DNA from 4 places in the Oceanobacillus sp. FSL K6-0251 genome. Region 2 is predicted to be linked to each of the others. Evidence: riboswitches for the same ligand, from Rfam matches in the RefSeq annotation. Region 2 holds a riboswitch; each other region holds the start of a gene.
What was found. Region 2 has a riboswitch for S-adenosylmethionine ahead of MKY45_RS17375 (methionine ABC transporter ATP-binding protein). Riboswitches for the same ligand answer to the same signal wherever they lie in the genome.
Positions count from the first base shown of each region.

Region 1: linked by a shared signal. The riboswitch ahead of MKY45_RS03735 (homocysteine S-methyltransferase family protein) and the one ahead of MKY45_RS17375 (methionine ABC transporter ATP-binding protein) in region 2 are both predicted to bind S-adenosylmethionine.
Region 3: linked by a shared signal. The riboswitch ahead of MKY45_RS21405 (iron-containing alcohol dehydrogenase family protein) and the one ahead of MKY45_RS17375 (methionine ABC transporter ATP-binding protein) in region 2 are both predicted to bind S-adenosylmethionine.
Region 4: linked by a shared signal. The riboswitch ahead of MKY45_RS09830 (5-methyltetrahydropteroyltriglutamate--homocysteine S-methyltransferase) and the one ahead of MKY45_RS17375 (methionine ABC transporter ATP-binding protein) in region 2 are both predicted to bind S-adenosylmethionine.

Region 1 is NZ_JBBORS010000001.1:739,585-741,785, reverse strand. Features, by position in the region: gene MKY45_RS03740 (cyclase family protein) at 1-322, opposite strand, end outside; gene MKY45_RS03735 (homocysteine S-methyltransferase family protein) at 349-1,401, opposite strand; SAM riboswitch class I at 1,519-1,619, opposite strand; gene MKY45_RS03730 (hypothetical protein) at 2,015-2,201, shown strand, end outside.
Region 2 is NZ_JBBORS010000001.1:3,493,014-3,495,214, forward strand. Features, by position in the region: gene MKY45_RS17370 (methionine ABC transporter permease) at 1-206, opposite strand, end outside; gene MKY45_RS17375 (methionine ABC transporter ATP-binding protein) at 199-1,221, opposite strand; SAM riboswitch class I at 1,350-1,449, opposite strand; gene MKY45_RS17380 (thioredoxin family protein) at 1,590-1,910, opposite strand; gene MKY45_RS17385 (toprim domain-containing protein) at 2,055-2,201, opposite strand, start outside.
Region 3 is NZ_JBBORS010000001.1:4,388,620-4,390,820, forward strand. Features, by position in the region: gene MKY45_RS21390 (YibE/F family protein) at 1-259, shown strand, start outside; gene MKY45_RS21395 (YolD-like family protein) at 336-611, opposite strand; gene MKY45_RS21400 (hypothetical protein) at 608-823, opposite strand; SAM riboswitch class I at 1,076-1,192, shown strand; gene MKY45_RS21405 (iron-containing alcohol dehydrogenase family protein) at 1,290-2,201, shown strand, end outside.
Region 4 is NZ_JBBORS010000001.1:1,928,134-1,930,334, reverse strand. Features, by position in the region: gene MKY45_RS09830 (5-methyltetrahydropteroyltriglutamate--homocysteine S-methyltransferase) at 1-978, opposite strand, end outside; SAM riboswitch class I at 1,074-1,176, opposite strand; gene MKY45_RS09825 (MDR family MFS transporter) at 2,073-2,201, opposite strand, start outside.

The sequences.
Region 1 (2,201 bases), 2.8 Mb from region 2:
AATCATGGTTTTCTCCGGCCGCTTCTGATTTATCAATCACAACGATTGGGAGGACAACTTCTTTTAAATCCAGCTCCTCTAAATAGCGCTGATCACGAACAAAATGAATAGGTGCATCAATATGTGTGCCATATTGTCCGGAAACACTGAACTGCTGTGCGAAAAACCCGTCATCATGCGTATATAATGTTTCAAACTCGGCATCTTTAAATGCGGCAAAATGCGGCGAATTAGGACCGAATGTATGTGTTAAATCTACCCATGTTTTTGATTTTAGTGTTTCTAACGCGTGTAAGATTTCATTTTCTTTGGTAACTGTCATGATAAGCCGCCTCCCAATATATTGTTTTACGCTTTTGTTTTGTAATCTGTGATATGATCCTGCAATGTTTCATCTTCACCAAATAAAAAGTGTTTATGCATATCTGGAGAATAAATTGAATTAATTGTTTCGATGCCGACAGCTTCCGCAACCGCACGCAGCATTGCCGGTGAAGCTCCACAGCATAAACCGATATAATTCACGCCGATGCTATGTGCTTGTTTCGCCCATTCTGCCAGCTCATAGCGGTTATGATATAGCGGATCCAGAGAAGTCGGGAAGGTTGTTTCCGTTGGTAAATGACAGCTGCACCCTCCATCCGGCAAGTTAAAGAAGGTTGGATTCTCTTCTGTTGTCCGGTATGGAATCGGCAGTGCTCCAACATACCCGTCTACTTTGTCACGAATCTTTTCTAAATACGGCTGCATCGTGCCCGGCCCCCGGAAACAGTTCATCCCAACAACCAAGGCGCCGTTATCCTCTAAAATCTTACATGACTCTTCCACTGTGTAACCATCACGTAAAATGTTTTCACCCATTAATCCCAAGGTAATAACTGCCGGTAAATCATATTTTTTAATTTCCTCTAAAGCAATCAATGCTTCTTCATGGTAATAAAAAGTTTCTCCGTTAATATAGTCAACATCCTCATCCTTACACCATGAAACCATTTCATTAAACATCGCTCTGACTTTATCCTTGGATTCCTGATCTTCCGGATTAAAAATATTGGTGTTCGATATATTTCCTGCAACCAGAGCTTCCTCTGTCGGATGTTCCTTTGCTACTTCCTTCGCTAATTTAATAGCATTTCTATTTAGAGGCTCTAATAAGTCCTCTTTACCGATAATGCGCATTTTTTCTCGGTGTGCGTTGTATGTAAAGGCAAGCACTACATCGGAACCTGCTTTCATGTAATCACGATAAACTGCCTTTAGCGTTTCCGGGTTATCCAGCGCTACTTCGGGTACAAAGGAGCCCGCCTGCAAATACCCTCTGCGCTCCAATTCAAATAAATATCCTTCCCCTGCAATAACTGTTCCTTGCTTTAATCGCTCTTCCAAACTTCTTTTCGCCATCGTTCCATTCCTCCTGTAAGCTTTTAATTATTTGGTTCGCTGCGGATAAGTCGATATAGACACGAAAAAACCTCTTCTTTCAGAAAGAAGAGGTTTTGAGTACGATATCAATGTCTCTTCTTATCTGCTAGCTAACGCTACTGGAATTGGCACAGTTCTTTTATAAGTCTGTTGCCGAGGCTTCGAAGGGCCAGTCCCTCCACCTCTCTGGATAAGAAAATGTATTGCTATTTATTTGTTGTAGATAACTATATATCTATTTGAATTCCATGTCAATAAGAAATTTTAAAAATATTTCAGCGGTTTTTGAATCGGTTTGAATGAATCTTGTAAATATCTCATATCATAGAGAGAAGTTCCAAACACGCACGGCTTTATATCTCTAAGCAGATGTTTAAATTCCGTAAAAAAAAAGGAATGTTAATTTCATGGAGAAAAATTCATAAAATGTTCAAAAAGTATAGACACACCCGAAAAATAAGCATATAATACAAATTAATTCTAAAACATGTAGACATTATATTGAATTTATTCTTCATTATTGGTATAATTAATTCTTTCGCTTTAAGAAATCGAATCAAAAAATATATTTATCATACGGAAGGGGGCGTAGATGTTGAATAGATATTTGATGATTGCTTTAATGATTATCCTTTTGCCAATGACACAATTATTCCCAGGTGTACATCACAGCTACGTTCTCACCGATCATGAAATGCTGATTGATTCCCAATCATCACCTGATTTAGGCGTTGGCGGAAATGACCAGCAAGATAAATCATTTATAGCAAGTCCAGGTT
Region 2 (2,201 bases):
CGAAATACATTGACAAATGTTGCAACAACAAAATTAATCAATCGATTTTCCCAAAAGTTCCCTTTCGACGTTAAAAATAACAGCAGCCCTAAAAGTAAGCCAATAATGGCTGTGCCGACTAAAGCTATAATGGTCATGTAAAGTGTTTCTTGAGAAGCTTCTACTAAATCTTCTATCGTAACGTTTGGAAATAATTCCTCAAGCATGCTGAATTACCTCCAATTCAATAACATCCTGTTCCTCCAGGTACTGCATTGCCTCTTTCAGCTGATTTCCAATCAGCTGAACAATCAATGTCCCATAGCTCCCGACCTGTGTCTGGGTGATTTTCCCCTGCAAAATATTAACATGGATATCAAAATTCTTCACAAGCTGGCTGATTACGGTCTGATTTGCACTTTCTCCTAAAAACTGAATCCGTAATAACGCGCCCTCTTGATATCTTTCCTTCAACTCTGTCATGTCTTCCTCTTCCTCATCCGGACCAGTCAGCTGTTCAACAAACTTCTGCGTTACCGGCTGCTTTGGTCTGGTAAATACATCGAGAACCGTTCCTTCTTCTACCACTTTCCCTTGTTCCATCACAGCAACCCGATTACAAATTTTGCGGATAACATGCATTTCATGGGTAATCAAAATAATGGTTAGACCCAGCTTTTCATTAATATCCTGCAATAAACGCAGGATTTGATTCGTTGTTTCCGGATCAAGTGCGGAGGTCGCTTCATCACAAAGCAGGACTTTCGGTGAATTCGCCAATGCTCTTGCAATTCCGACCCGCTGCTTTTGTCCGCCGCTTAACTGTGCCGGATAGGCATTTTCCTTTCCTGCCAAGCCTACTAATTCAATCAATTCCAGCACCCGCTTTTTCCGGTCGCTTTTCTCCACACCGGAAATCTCAAGCGGAAATTCTATATTTTCAGCGACTGTCCGGGACCAGAGCAGATTAAAATGCTGGAATATCATTCCAATATCCTGCCTGGCGATACGCAAATCCTTTTTCGATAAGGAGGTAATAACCTGATCACCGATTTTTATCGTACCTGTCGTCGGTTCTTCCAGCCTGTTAATCAAGCGGACAAAAGTACTTTTCCCTGCCCCGCTGTATCCGATGACGCCATAGATATCTCCATCTGCTACGTTAAGATTTAAATTATCAACAGCGACAATATCTTTTTTTTCTAAAGAGAATATTTTCTTCAATCCTTCAATGGATATCACTTTATTTCACTCCTATATGTGTACAAACCTATTTTATTGTGTACGATTTACTTTTCTCTTCATTGAAAAAGCGTCTTTCTGCAAGAGAACAGAAAGACGCTTTATTATACACAATATCGTCCATTGCTCCCTTATCTTTACAGTTTCCTGCAGGAATTGGCACCTTTTCAATGATTGAAGGTTGCCGCGGTTTCAATGGGCCAGTCCCTCCACCGCTCTTGATAAGAGTTTGCCTATTTTTAAATGAAGTGCCATTATAGTAGCATGCCATTTGTGCCTTGTCAATCACAATCCCTAGCCATTCACTCAGGTTTCTGTGGAATCTGCTGCTTCTCGTATATTGAACCGTCCTCTTGTACAGAAAAAACTTAGTTGTTTATTGCTGTGAATAATTCCGGTTTGTATTTCATCAAATACTGATAAATATTTGCTGTCGATTGAAACGTGTACACTTTCTCAATCATTTTACCGTTTTCCATAAATGCAAGACATGGCACGCTTTCGACTTGATGAGACTGCATAAAATCAGGGTGCATGGACGCGTTCATCTCCGTAAATATATCAGTTTTATGCAGTCTTTCTATTTTTTCAAGCATAGCGCGGGCTACCGTACATGTCCCGCAAAATGGTGTATAAATATATAGTATGAATCGTTGATGATTCTTTTCTTCTCCACTAAACTGTTTCAAGTTCATTCCCCTCAATCTTTTTCTTCCCATAAAATAATATATGCTGAGTGAAAGGATTACACTGATTGCGTATAAAACGACTTCGCATCTTTCCTTATTTATTTCCTCGGCGAATAGAATCCATTCTTATTTTAACGTTTTACGTTACCATTTTGCAAGGTAATTGAGATTGATTCCAATGCGTTTTCCTGCCAGAATACTTGCCAACATTCTTTTTGGGGTGGCGGCAACCTCACGAAATTCACTGCTTACATAAATATGCTCTGCGTGCGGCAGTTCCCTGGCTAGCTG
Region 3 (2,201 bases), 900 kb from region 2:
TGGCCGTGATATTCTAGGTACAAGCACAAACACGCTATTCTTCGCCTTTTTCGGAGGGTATATGGGGCTGCTAATCTGGTTTAAGGATTTAGATTACTCTCTTGGCCAAATTATAAATGCCAAAGTGTTCAATGATGAAATGCTTGGAATCCTTATTTCGGGCCTTGGCATCGCTCTGGTTATTCCGATTGCTTCTCTGATGAGTGCATATTATTTGAAGAAGCAGAAAAAGGACATCGCGTTGGATGAGCAGAAATAGGTAAAAGCAGCCTTACGCTGTTTATGTTTAGAAATAAGCCCGAATGATTCCGCTTGGAATACATTCGGGTTTTTATCTACAATATAAAAACGTCCATTACATCATTAAACTTAATGATTGTAAAATCCTTTTGACCCAGCTTATCAACTATAGCTATGTGCTCGTCTTGATAGTTAATGCTGTCTATATATCCTTTTATATGATGAACATGACAATCCTGATAGCATTTCACTTCAATAAGCAAATTATCTTTATGTGCGATAATTAATTGAAAGCAATTCTGCTTCCGTTGCCGCTCATTTAACATTGTTTTTTCTTTCGTATTCCTTTCTTCCTGTACACCAATATTCAAGCCCCGACGCTCCTTTTTACACACCCTATGGATAAAATATTTTCTATCTTAAAGCTGCGCACCTGTTTTTTATAGTAACAATAAGCAAGAATCCTTTTATCATCTATACCTACGACGCGAATAACACGCTGCGTTACATTGTTATGGCGGTCGATATAATAGATCATGATTTTTTCCTTTTTATCCAGAGAATGATGAAGTAATCCAATCATATTTATTCCTCCAAATAAGAACTTTTGTTCTGAACATTTGTTCTTATTATATCAAAAAATAAGAAAGAGTAAACATGAAATAAATGGATGAATGTGTTTTAAAAGAAACGAGCGATAATCCGTTCAAGTATTTGGATTTTGGGACCAAAAATGGTGCTGATTAACATAATTAGCCCGCCAGCTCCCTTGCATCAAGCTATATTTGACTTTTCTCATATTTCATATTAAAATGTATCCACAGTTACATAAGAACTCTTATTGAGAGTGGCGGAGGGACTGGCCCGATGAAGCCCGGCAACCTTTCTAGAACTCGTTCTAAAAAAGGTGCTAAATCCTGCAAAGTGCATAATGTGCTTTGGAAAATAAGAGAGGACGTTTCGTAAATGAACTTATTCAACCTCTCTAGAACAAAATAGAGAGGTTTTTTATGTAGCATTTAAACACATGTAAAAGGGGTTATCTTACCATGCAAACAGTTACTGTAAAGGGATCGCCCAGCCATTATCAAATCGGTGAAGGTTCTCTGGAATACCTGATAGAAAATCTGAATGACTTGCGGGTGAAGCGGATTGCTGTAGTTGCCGGGCGTACTGCTTGGGAAAAAGCAAAACCATATCTTCCTTCTGCATTGCTGGATCAAATAGAGGAAAAAGATATACATACTGCAGATGGGCATTGCACCGTGGAACGAACTGACAGACTGGCCTCGATTTATGAAGAACAGCAAATAGATGCTGTCATCGGCATCGGCGGGGGAACAGCTCTGGATATTGCCAAAGCAGCGGCTGCCAATGCGCAAATAAAAAGTATCTTAATCCCAACGATTGCCGCCACCTGCGCAGCTTGGACGCCATTAAGCGTCTTTTATCAGGAAGATGGTGCTCATTCTCATTACACTGAGTTTCCTGAATCTAATACACTCGTAGTGGTAGAACCAGCAATTATTGCAGAAGCTCCTGTAAAATACTTAAAAGCAGGCATTGGCGATACGTTAGCCAAATTCTATGAAGCTCGCTCTCTAGTTGAAGCCTTCTACCCTGAAGGCACGCTTCCAGTCTGGCTGCAAATATCTCAATTCGCCGCTCGTGCCTGCAAGGATATTTTGCTGGATGACAGTGAAGCAGCAATCCAAGCTTGTGAGAGTAACCAAGTCACTGATGCTCTTATTCGTGTTATCGAAGCAATTATCGCAACAGGCGGTATGGTTGGCGGCTTCGGCGGAAAAGCTGGACGAATTGCAGGTGCGCATTCCATTCATAATGGGTTAACTGCTGCCCCGCAGATTGCCGATTCACTTCACGGGGAAATTGTATCCTACGGCATTTTAGCTCAGCTTGCTATCGAACAGGATAAAAACGAGCTTACGAAGCTATTAGCT
Region 4 (2,201 bases), 1.6 Mb from region 2:
GCCCGCCGCTTCTGTAATTCTTGCTTTAACAGCTTCCGGATCTTCCAGCTCGCTGAACTTAGACGTGATAAGACCCAGCACAATAAATAAATCATCACGGTTCACATGACGCAAGGGTTCAAATCCTCCCGAGCGGTCATCATCAAACTCCAGGAAAAGACCATCCACCTGTAGGCCGCCAAAAATCGTTTCTGACACCGCCTCGTAACCGCCGCTTGACATATAGGTAGATTGGAAATTTCCCCGGCAAATATGCATTGTTACCAGCATATCATCTGGTCTGTTCGCAATCGATTCATTGATTGCTCTCGCACATAATTCAGCTGTTTTCTCTGGATTTCTTCCTTTTTCAATCAACGAATTTCTGCCCTTCTCTGAGAAAAAGGTTGCCCAGGACGTATCATCCAGCTGTAAGTAGCGGCAGCCTTCATCGTATAATGCCTGAATCACCCCTTGATAAGCAGCAACCAGGTCATCAATAATGGCTTCATCATTTTCATAAATTCCTTCTTCAAACTCCGCCCGGAAAAAGAGCATGTTCGGGCTCGGAATCGCAAATTTTGCAACCGCATCTCCAGCAATACCATGCAGGAATTTATAATGCTCAATCATATAATGATTACTAAAACCAATTTTACCGGTTACCTTAATACCTCTTTTTTTCGTTTCCACACCAGTGAATTGCAAGCCTTGTTCCGCGCTATAGCCTTCCACGCCATCTAAGCCTTCCAGAAAATCAAAATGCCACCAGGCACGGCGAAACTCCCCATCCGTCACGGATTGAAGTCCTGCTTCTTTCTGCTGTTCTACCAGTTTGATAATTTCCTCATCTTCCATTTGACGCAATTGTTCTGAGCTGATTTCCCCTTTTGCCTTTTGTGCACGCGCCTCTTTTAAACGCTGAGGACGAAGAAAACTCCCTACATGATCTGCTCTGAATGGAGCCCGTGTATTTTTTGTCTCTGCTGATATTGCCATCGAATACCCCTTCCTCTTTATCTGCTATATTCATTCTATATTCCATTAAAAAAACCCCTTCCGAAAATATAAGAGGTTCGATATGATAAAATCTCTTCTTATCTTCAAGCAAAAATGCTTCTGGAATTAGCACAGTACAAATCAACGTCTGCTGCTAAGGCTTCAGCGGGCCAGTCCCTCCACCTTTCTCGATAAGAATATATGGAATTATACGAATAATTACAGTTTACTTTACATGGAAGCAATGAATTCGTCAAGGAGAATCCCAAAATATAGGAACCTTGCTGCAATTGATTTTAAATCAAGATTACGTTAACTTTTTTTATCGGAAAAAATTTTATAATCTTCACTAATCACAAAAGCAGCCAAATACAAGCAGAAAAATAAAATAGCTGCTCCTTCCCACGATACACTATTCCTCGTAAATAAGGACTCAATAAAAAATTTATAAAAACAAACACTAAGGAACCATTGAGCCACATAACTCATAAGCATTACTTCCTTTGTCTGCTTTATTTTCGCTGCTTCAAGGATTAACATGTATAACAAATCAAACAGCATCCCCAACACATAAGACAGAAACAGAAACCCGCCGAAGTAAAGAAAATTCATAAAAACAGTATCAAAAAATTGTATTTCGATAAGTTTCCAGCCTGCTAAAATATTAGATAATCCATGTGTTATCAACATTGGATTGACGACAATAGCCGTAATACTAGCTATTAGCAGACCAGCAATAAGCAGATTGGCAATAAAGGTCGCAATCTATTTGTTTCTTATTCACAATGGTTAGAGCCCTCCATATGCTATAACACGTTTTTAACGCCAAATCGTATTAACTTTCAAAAAGCACTTATAAATCTTAATAACTGTCTTATATTGCTATATGATAATTTCATTGTTATCATTCTTTGAAGTTTTTTAATATATATCTTTATTTTACCACTATATTTACACATATCTTTTACTAAGACTTCTTTAAGGGATGAAATACACAATTTCGTTCCCCCGTTCTACATCAAAAAAGTACCAGACATCTAACAATGATAAATTGCTTCGATGGCTGGTACTTTATTTACCTTCCTATTTAAATCTTAGCTGACACGATCTCCCGGTTTTATTTCTTCTTTTAATTTAAAAGAAAGAATAAATCCAACGATAGCAATAATTGCTGCTACGATAAAGGATACATTCACACCATGAATAATACCGCTAATATCCTC